DNA from 3 places in the Halobacillus sp. Marseille-Q1614 genome. Region 2 is predicted to be linked to each of the others. Evidence: riboswitches for the same ligand, from Rfam matches in the RefSeq annotation. Region 2 holds a riboswitch; each other region holds the start of a gene.

Region 1 (3,279 bases), 300 kb from region 2:
AATGACGCATTCTGCAAATGGTTATTCAGCTATTTTTCCAATAAGAACACCCACATGAACGACAGGGCCTGCTGAAGCTCCTGAGGCAGATCAGAAAGGTCTTTCCCTTCAACTTCCCGCTTCCATACACCATGCCCATCTACCAGCTTCCAGCCTGATTCTAAAGCCAGCTGCTCAAACTCCCAGGGCATCATGGTATTGCAGATAACTTCTTCTCCGTAAACCCTGCGGTAACTATTTACTCTTGGTTTGGCTGTAGGCCCAAGGATACCTATGCACAATTTCCCTCCAGGCTTTAAAACCCGCTTCATCTCTTTTAAGCCTTCATCAGGCACTTGCACCCACTCTAAACTGTTAACTGCCATAACAGCATCAAAGCTTTCATTCGCTAAAGGCAGATCCACTAAATCACCTTGGACGAATTGAAGAGTTTCTTCCTCAACTCGACTTTTCGCACGCCGAATCATATCTTCTGAAATATCCACTCCGGTCACATGATATCCAGCCTGATACAACTTAAAAGAGCCATAACCATCGCCGCAGCCCAAATCTGCAACGGTAATTCCTTTATCAATGAACCGTCCCATAAAAGGAATTATCGTTTGCCTGCTGCCTTTGTCCCACATGCTGCGGCTGTTGGCATTCCAAAATTCCGCCCGTTCATCCCACTGTTTTTCTGCTTCTGTATGCCAATTAAAAGATTTCATTCTTTCATTCCCCTTACTTTCGAACTTTTATTATAAAAGTGGCTGGTACTTTACTCGCTTTAAAGGAAGAATAATATCTCTGCGAGTATGACGCTTCCGCTTCAGACCTCCCACTCCCCTCAATAAGCTTTTCAATCGTAAAACCTGCTTGAATGAGTTCATTTATATATGTACTCAATGTTCTGCGTTTCATCACAGCTTGAATTCCATCTTCTTTAAAGCTTTCAAAAATCCTATGTTGAGACTGTTCATACGCCTGCGTTACTTCAATTCTTCCTTCTTTGACATCAACTGTCGGATAAAAAGGATGCTCCCAGCTAAACACAAAGATCCCTCCCTCTTTTAAGTATGAGTATACGAGCGACAGGGTTGTTCTCAAATCCATCGTCCACCCTAAAGCATAAATAGAGTAAACGATGTCAAAATAATTTTCTGGAATAGTGCCCTTTTCTTCCATCGGGCCGCAATGCAAGGATACGTTCTCATAAGGGAGAAGCGTCCTGGCCGTCTGGATCTGCGATTCAGAAATGTCTACCCCCCATACTTCACGCGCGCGTTTATTTCTTACATACTCCAAAGAATGCCCGCTTCCACAACCTATATCAAGCACCGTCGTATTATCAATATTTCCAAGCAGCTGAAGCTCTTCTTCACTCTGGCTGTAAGGCCCGTAATCAGGTAATGCATCTTTACCGTCAAAATGATGAGCAATTGAATCCCAGCACTTTTTGTTAATTGTTAATGCCTTTTCTGACTTCATTAGCGTCCTCCCTTTCTCCCTATACTTTTCGATATAAGTCGATCGTTCCCTCTATTTTCAAACACATTCTTTCTGCTTATTTTTGTATAAAATTGTTGCACTTCATTTTAAACTTCGTTATGCTTATAACACAATATAAGCTAATTATTGATTTTAAAAACACTATATATAGTATCCGCGAATAGAAGATGCCACTAGGCTTAATAGGGAATCTGGTACAATTCCAGAACTGCCCCCGCAACTGTAATCACTCGCGAAACGGATCACCCACTGTGCATTCACGGGAAGGGCCGGAGTAGGATCGAGTGTAAGTCAGGAGACCTGTCTTCGTTCGCAGGAGTTTCTACTTCTTCGGGGATTGAGAAGATGAAACGATGGAATGCAGGCAGCCTTACCTCCTCCGTTTCATGGTTTCATCCGCTCAATTTATTGAGCGGATTTTTTTATGGTCAGACTTTGTTAAAAACTTTTTCAGCATAAAAAGGAGGAATCCGCTCCCTTTTAAGCGGAAGAACCTTCGGGCCACCTCGCTCGTTACATCGCTGAGGGCTTCCGTGAGCACGTTTTTTAAGCAGGAGTGCCGAAAGATTCCTTCCCCGCCCGCAATAACAAAGCCTATGGATAAAAAGCTTTAAAACAAAGGAGTGGTGATATGCAATCAATTCAAACGACTTTTTGGCAGGAATGGCTGGAAACACAAAAAGCCTCCTTTCCTTCTTTAGAATTGGATCGAATCATTGAAAAATCAAAGAATTTACCAGGAAACAGAAACGAACAGGCAAAAACTCTTGTGCTGGAATGCCTTGCAGAAATTAGTGAAACATTGCCGGACTGGACGTATGTAGCGAGCCGGATCCATTTGCAGCAAATGTACGAAGAAGCTATGAAAAATCGCGGAACCGAACATCCATATACCGGGTTCTATCAATTGCTGAATCAGCTTATGGAGGAAGATATTTATACTTCTTCCCTTCTCAATTACTATTCAGAAGCAGAAGTAAATGAGTTGGAAGAGGCGCTTGTACCAGAGAGGGACGGACTGTTTACTTATATTGGGGTGAAAACGCTCGGAGACCGCTATTTAGCCAAATCTAAGTCTGGCCAAGTTTTTGAACTTCCGCAGGAGCGTTTTATGATTATCGCCATGACTCTGATGGCAGATGAACCAAAAGCCAATCGTTTAAAATTAGTTAAAGAATCCTATTGGGCGCTGAGCAGCCTCTATATGACGGTGGCCACCCCGACTCTGGCCAATGCCGGGAAGCGGTATGGGCAGCTGAGCTCCTGCTTTATAGATACGGTGGATGACAGCCTCCAATCGATTTACGACAGCAACACAGATATTGCGAACTTAAGCAAGCACGGTGGAGGAATTGGTGTTTACTTAGGAAAAATCCGCAGCCGCGGCAGTGATATCCGCGGATTTAAGGGGGTTTCCTCCGGAGTTCTCCCCTGGATGAAGCAGATTAACAATACAGCTGTCAGCGTTGATCAGCTCGGACAGCGTCAGGGGGCTGTAGCGGTTTACTTAGATGTATGGCATAAAGATATTTTCCCGTTCTTAGATAGCCGGCTGAATAATGGCGATGAGCGCCAGCGGACTCATGACCTATTTACAGGCGTCTCTATCCCTGATCTGTTCATGGAAGCCGTCGAGAACCGTGATAACTGGTATTTATTTGACCCTCACGAAGTTCGAACCGTCATGGGTTTTTCATTAGAGGACTCTTATGATGAAGTGCGGGGTTTGGGATCCTTTAGGAACCGCTATGAAGCATGCATTCAGGAGGACCGCCTTTCAAAGGAAAAGGT
Region 2 (3,279 bases):
AGCCGTCAAGCTTTTCACCAAAGAACTCAACCATATCATTCCGTTCAAATTCCCCATGGATGAGAACATCAAGTCCTATTTCTTCCTGCCGCTCGATCCATTCTGCAATATTCGTTTCAATGAAAGCCCCATACTCGTTATCTGACCATTCGCCTCTTCGCCATTTGAGTCGTCCCTGGCGAATTTCCGTCGTCTGTGGAAGACTGCCGATCGTTGTCGTCGGCAATAAAGGAAGCTTGAAAAAATCCTGTTGAATCTTTTGACGAATGGAGAAGGGAGCATTGCGTTCAGGGTTTACTTCCTTCCAAAACTCCACTTCCTTTTGGACTCTTTGATTATTTCGGTCAGCTGAATTCCATAGTTTCTCGATACTCCTTGTCTGCTCTTGTATTTTGTTTTCAATGGTTTTTCTCCCTTTATTTAAACCATCTGTTAAAACAAGCGTTTCTTCTAGTTTTTGGTCAGCAAACGACAGCGTGTCTTTTAACAGGGGATCCAAGTCCTTTTCTGTAGAAACCGTCACAGGTACATGCAGCAGACTGCAGGAAGGCTGGATAATGAGCCGCTCTTTATCTATATCTTCAGTGATTGTTTCAAGCTGTGTAAAGGTTTGGTCTATATCTGCTTTCCAAATGTTACGACCATTAATAACCCCTGCTGCAAGAATTTTATCACTAGGGAAGCCATGCTTTTTCAAGGCGGCTAAATTGGCTCCGTCGTCATGGATAAAATCAAGACCGATGGCGTCTACTGGAAGGGAAACGACTTCTTCATAATCATCTACGGCTTCAAAATAAGTTTGAAGGATGATTTTTACGCTGTTCAGTTCCTGATTAATCGTATGATAGACGTCTTTAAATCGTGTAATATCCTCGTCTGTCAGAGTCGTATTCAGTATAGGTTCATCCATTTGAATCCACTTAGCACCAGCACTTTCAAGCTCTTTTATAACTTGTATGTAGAGGGGGACAAGTTTGTTCAGCAGCTTATTAAAATCTTCCGGTTTGAACCCTTTGGCTAATTTTAAAAATGTAATGGGTCCAAGAATTACCGGTTTTCCAATGATTCCAAGCTTTTGTTTCGCTTCTAGGAAGTAGGGAAGCAGGCGGTTCTTTGTCAGTGCCGGCTCCGTATCCCCATCAATTTCTGGAACAATATAGTGATAGTTAGTATCAAACCATTTTGTCATTTCTGAGGCGACAGCGTCTTTATTACCGCGTGCGATATCAAAGTACTTGTCCAGCGTATCTCTATCTTCTTGCTCCCCAAAGCGTTCAGGGATAAAGCCAAACATGATCGATGTATCAAGCACGTGATCATATAAGCTGAAATCACCAACAGGAATAAGATCAATTCCGATAGCTTTTTGCTTTTTAATATCATTCAGCCGAAGAGATTCCATTTCGGTTAATAATTCATCTTTAGATAAATTGCCTTTCCAATATTGTTCGAGTGTTTTCTTCCATTCCCGCTTTTCACCGATTCTAGGATAACCGATTGTTGAACTAATTGCCTTCGCCATTCTAATTCCTCCCGGGTTCATTTTTAGACCATAAAAAAATCCCTCTTGTCTACAAGAGAGATTGATATAAGCGCATGTTCGCAGTCCGTCTTAAGAAGACAGACTAGTCCTGCTGCGTTACACCTCCCTATTCCTCGTAGGTTGTAGTGTCTGATCTACAGGCAGGTCTCCTGACTTATGATCTTCACATCTCTGCGTCTTCCCAGCGTAAAGCTAGTGACATGTTTGCAGGATGCTCCCATTTACAGTGGCGGGACCGTGCCGGATTTTCACCGGGCTTCCCTTTTAAGTCGACTAACCATAGCCGACACCTAAGTGATCTACGATATGAAGTTATTGGACCGTGTATATAAAAAACCTCTCGAAGTGAGAGGTTTATACACGTACACCCCTCTTATTTTTCAAAGCCTTAGCTTTGCTGGAATTAGCACCTCAATCAACTTTTACAAGCTGATAGGTTGCCGGGTTTCATCGGGCCAGTCCCTCCACCTCTCTAAATAAGAGATTCTATTATTAAGATTACAAGAATACTAGCATGGGAAAATTTTGCTGTCAACATTAGTTTTCCTTGATGAAAGGGAATCCTCGTTAAGGAGTCTGTTGATCTGGTTCGTTCTGCTTATGAATCGATTGAAAGTGCTTGATCGCTACATTTTCAAAAACAGCCTGTCCACCTTCAGAAAACAGCGTAATCCCCTCATCTTCTAGGGGAGGGAAAATTCGTTGAGAATGGGCGACTTTTCCATCATCAATAAATACTTCAATACTCGTTTTATCTACTAGTATTTTTAAATGGACATTCTTTTTAATGCCATCAAATGGGGCTTGGCTCTCCACGTAATCTCCGCTATCATCCGGCTGATCTGTTGACCCGCGATTTACATAAGAGTAGCTGCCTTTTGCAGAAATTCCAACATTGACATTCCGGGTTAGATCGTCTGATTCTCGAAGGCGTAAACCTAAGTTCTCGAGCTCTGACCAGGATACATCGGCTTCAATCTGATAAGCTGTCCCTTTCGATTTCAATGTTTTTGCTCCATCGACCTCGATTTTTTCATAAAAATCCTTCGACTTCGTTAACTTGTCTAAGTTCTCGTTAGGCTGAGAGGTGAGGTGATACGTATTATCCTCACTTTTCTTTAATTCAATTTTACGGACGATAGAATCCAAGCCATTGAAACCTTCATTCATCGTTGGAGTATTATTGGCGTAATCCCAATTATTCATCCATGCTAACGCGTAACGATAGCTTAGCTTATCCTCACTCGTTCCATCGGCAAAGGTAACGCCGCCATACCAATCAAATCCATAGTCCAGCCACTTTGGATTTTCATTGTCGGCGATAAATTCCTGTCCATTATATTCACCGGTCCAGTAGGCATAGGTGTTAGGTTTACCAATCGATTTACCGTTGGCGCTTGCCCCTAGGACCCACTTCAAAGTACCGTCGTCTGCCCGCATCATATAAAGGTCAGGGCATTCGACCAATCCAATATCTTCGGTTTGAAATCCGCCGGTATAGTTCCAGTCTTTTAGATTCTCAGACTCGTAAAAGCCAATTTTTGTGCCTTCCGCCATCAGCAACACCCATTTTTCCGTGTTTTTATCCCAGATGATTTTCGGATCTCTGAAATCTTCCGCGCCAGGGTTAGCCATCACCGGCTCGTCACTATATGAGTTGAACGTTTGGCCTTTATCCGTACTGTACCAAAGGTATTGCTCCTGTTTTCCATTAGCAGAAGGCTGCGTAACGATTG
Region 3 (3,279 bases), 370 kb from region 2:
TAGTCTGACGGATACCCGATGTAAAAAGGGCTTAAACGAAAAGGAGCCCATCTTGACCATAACCCTACGAAACACCCAGTCACATTAAGGAAATTAGTCATGTAAAAAAGTATTGAAACTTAATGGAAAAGACGCTATAATAATCCTTGTCGGTTCACATATGGGGCATTAGCTCAGCTGGGAGAGCGCTACACTGGCAGTGTAGAGGTCAGCGGTTCGAGCCCGCTATGCTCCACTCTCAAAACCCTTGCCCTGCAAGGGTTTTTCTTATGTGTATACATAGCGGTAAACCATTCAATTTAGTGACTTGTTGACGAATGTAGCAGGAAGCCGCATCTGCATTTATTCATATTCTTTCATTGATGATTGGATAGCTTCTACATATATTTTGAACTCTTCCGTTTGATTGGAGGAGTTGTTGCGAGAGGAAAAGCTGATATCTCCGTTTTTAAAAAATGCTTTTCTCTGTGCTCTTGTAATCTCCAGCTGCACGCCTCGTTCTGTTTTTGTTTTGTTTGTGAAATTGTCAGGGTGATCGCCGTTAAGGTGCTCAGGAGTTACAGCTACTTCAAACCCATTTTCCTCTAAATGCCGACTCACGATTTCCTTCATATCTTTGTCCAGCCCACCGATCATTGTTTTTGGCTCATCTCCGGCTGAACCGTGAATGGAAATATGATATTCAGCATTAGCAACCATCTCTAGAGCCTCCGGTTCATCGAAACGGGTGGATGTGATGTGTAAGTTGCTGAAATTATTCGACTTTAACCTTCCTTTAAATGAGTAAAAGGGATAAGAGGATCCGGCAATTGCCTCGGCTAGTGTAGAGGTCGCTTCTTCAATCCCGCCGCCATGGATCGCACTCACGAGCCATCGTTCATTACCGGCGCTGCTTTTCTCAATCTCCCAATCTTCCCCTTCCTCATATACTTCTCTCAGCTCGTAAAAAGAGCAAAAACGGTTTCCAGAGCAATCGTCCGTGATCGCAGCTGTTATTTCCTCATATAGAGATAAAATCACAAGAACTGAAGCCACTACTGCGACCGCCGTAGACAGTATGAATTTCAAATTCATGATAAAACCTCCTCCTATTAATAGTATCGGCTTGATTTTTAAATAAATGAGTTCATGCAAGAAAAATGGATATAAAGGAGGCCCTTCTCATAATATGGTTCATTCATACAGGTACTGATTGTAATTCATGTAGTGAGCAGTTTTATCGTTCTAGTAAACTGGCATTTAATTATAAACGATCCAAATTAATTCTTCCTTCGTTCAAAAACTGCTGTCTTGCTTTTTGACGTTTTTTCTTCTTCATATCACGACAAGACTGGCAATTTAAAAAGTCTTGTCCTTTACCTATAAAGTGATAAGATGACTTTTTCTTTCTACATGTAGAACATATTTTATCCCTATGGTAATTCAATGTATCCCTTCTTTATTATGGAAGTTTTGTTCATTATAATAGTCTTTATCTCCTTTGTAAAACGGTTAAATATTTTTCGATTTTAATGATGTAATTTAAATGGCTCTATTACTGTCGGTTCAGGGGGCTGAATTCTTTTTCTTTTGTGTTAACAAAAAGTCCTGACAAAAAAATGTCTGGTTTACATTATGTTCGTGTTCGTCTACAATAAGGTTAATTTAATAGCACCAAACAGGTCCTAAAAGGGAAGCTTTTAAGGTAAAAGGGGGAAGTTGGTGAAAGTCCAACAGGGTCCCGCCACTGTAAGCATTCTAAGGTTTTAGAATGTAAGTCAGGATGCCTGCCTGTTTGCTGAGAAAGTTCACCCTTCGAGGAAAGGGGCTTTTAAGTACGTGGAATACCTGTGGTTTATATTCTGCCTATTTAGATAAACACCTTTCCTTTTAGGAAGGTGTTTTTTTATGTTTATATATCGTTATGGATACAGGAGGAGATTCTATGAAAAAGAAACAGGGATTGACACTCGTTTTTACCGGAAATGGTAAAGGAAAGACGACAGCTGCGACGGGGCTTGCTGTCCGCGCATTAGGACATGATCAAACGGTGAAAATGCTGCAATTCATCAAATCACCGAGGCGTCCATATGGGGAAAGAAAATCCCTGCAGAAGCTGGGGGCTGAAATTGTGCAGCTTGGCGAAGGGTTCACCTGGACGAAAACACCGGAAATCCACCGGGCAGCCTTAAAGAAGGCCTGGGCTGTCGCCAAAGAAACGGTCATGTCCGGGGACTATGATGTGGTCATCCTCGATGAACTAAACAATGCCCTTGCGATTGATTCTTTTCCAGTCGATGATGTGCTGCCGCTTGATGAAGTGATTGAACTGATCAACAATAGGCCGGAGCATGTCCATCTTGTGATCACTGGAAGGAACGCTGCGGAAGAGGTGAAGGAAGCGGCTGATCTGGTCTCTGTCATTAATGTTGAAAAGCATTATTATGATGAAGGAATTCCAGCCGTGCGTGGTGTTGAGTTTTGACTTCCCGCCGTCTCGTTCTTGCAGGAGTATCCAGTGGTGTCGGCAAGACAAGCATTACGATCGGCTTGATGGCGGCCTTCATGAAAAAAGGGTTCACGGTCCAGGGCTTCAAATGCGGTCCCGACTACATTGATCCCTCTTATCATACTGCTGTAACCAACCGGCCTTCACGCAACCTGGATAGCTGGATGCTTCCTAAAGAAGTCGTAAAAGAAGTTTATGTCAAGGGCAGTGAGGGGGCGGACATTTCCATTATCGAGGGTGTCATGGGCTTTTATGATGGAAAGTCGCCGACTTCCAATCAAGGATCGACAGCAGAGCTGAGTGTCGTTTTGGATGCACCGACGTTTCTGATTGTCGACTGCTCTGCAATGGCACGAAGCGCTGCTGCCATCGTCAAAGGATTCCAGGTGCTGGATCCTGAGGTTAACATTGCCGGTGTTATCGCTAATAAAGTCGGAAGCAAAGGACATTACGAGCTGATTAAGGAAGCCGTGGAACAGGAATGCGGCATACCAGTCTGTGGCTATCTGTTAAAAAACAAAAACATCGAGATGCCTGAGCGGCACCTCGGGCTGGTGCCTTCGATCGAGCGAGGGGAACTGGATGAGCAGCTGGCGCAGCTGGGGGATGCGGTGGCGGAGACCATCGACGTTGAACGAATTTATCAAATCAGTAAGCGTCCTCCATTGAATGCTGAGCCGTCCTTGTTCCAACGAAAGGCATCGATTGACGTTAAGGTAGCGGTAGCCCGTGATGAAGCCTTTAATTTCTATTACCCGGAAAATCTTGAGCTAATCGAGGCTTATGGAGCA

Evidence for each region. A riboswitch is a leader RNA that binds a small molecule or an ion and turns the genes downstream of it on or off. The one in region 2 is predicted to bind cobalamin.
Region 1: another riboswitch for cobalamin. It lies ahead of HUS26_RS14520 (ribonucleoside-diphosphate reductase subunit alpha); the one in region 2 lies ahead of metE (5-methyltetrahydropteroyltriglutamate--homocysteine S-methyltransferase).
Region 3: another riboswitch for cobalamin. It lies ahead of HUS26_RS11300 (cob(I)yrinic acid a,c-diamide adenosyltransferase); the one in region 2 lies ahead of metE (5-methyltetrahydropteroyltriglutamate--homocysteine S-methyltransferase).

What each region holds. Positions count from the first base shown of each region.
Region 1 covers NZ_CADDWH010000001.1:2,908,893-2,912,171, forward strand. Annotated here, with positions in the region: gene HUS26_RS14510 (class I SAM-dependent methyltransferase) at 30-707, opposite strand; gene HUS26_RS14515 (class I SAM-dependent methyltransferase) at 721-1,467, opposite strand; cobalamin riboswitch at 1,637-1,811, shown strand; gene HUS26_RS14520 (ribonucleoside-diphosphate reductase subunit alpha) at 2,120-3,279, shown strand, end outside.
Region 2 covers NZ_CADDWH010000001.1:2,605,674-2,608,952, reverse strand. Annotated here, with positions in the region: gene metE (5-methyltetrahydropteroyltriglutamate--homocysteine S-methyltransferase) at 1-1,522, opposite strand, end outside; cobalamin riboswitch at 1,665-1,852, opposite strand; SAM riboswitch class I at 1,914-2,026, opposite strand; gene HUS26_RS13040 (glycoside hydrolase family 32 protein) at 2,111-3,279, opposite strand, start outside.
Region 3 covers NZ_CADDWH010000001.1:2,237,311-2,240,589, reverse strand. Annotated here, with positions in the region: tRNA gene HUS26_RS11310 (tRNA-Ala) at 163-235, shown strand; gene HUS26_RS11305 (poly-gamma-glutamate hydrolase family protein) at 343-1,074, opposite strand; cobalamin riboswitch at 1,643-1,789, shown strand; gene HUS26_RS11300 (cob(I)yrinic acid a,c-diamide adenosyltransferase) at 1,925-2,464, shown strand; gene HUS26_RS11295 (cobyrinate a,c-diamide synthase) at 2,461-3,279, shown strand, end outside.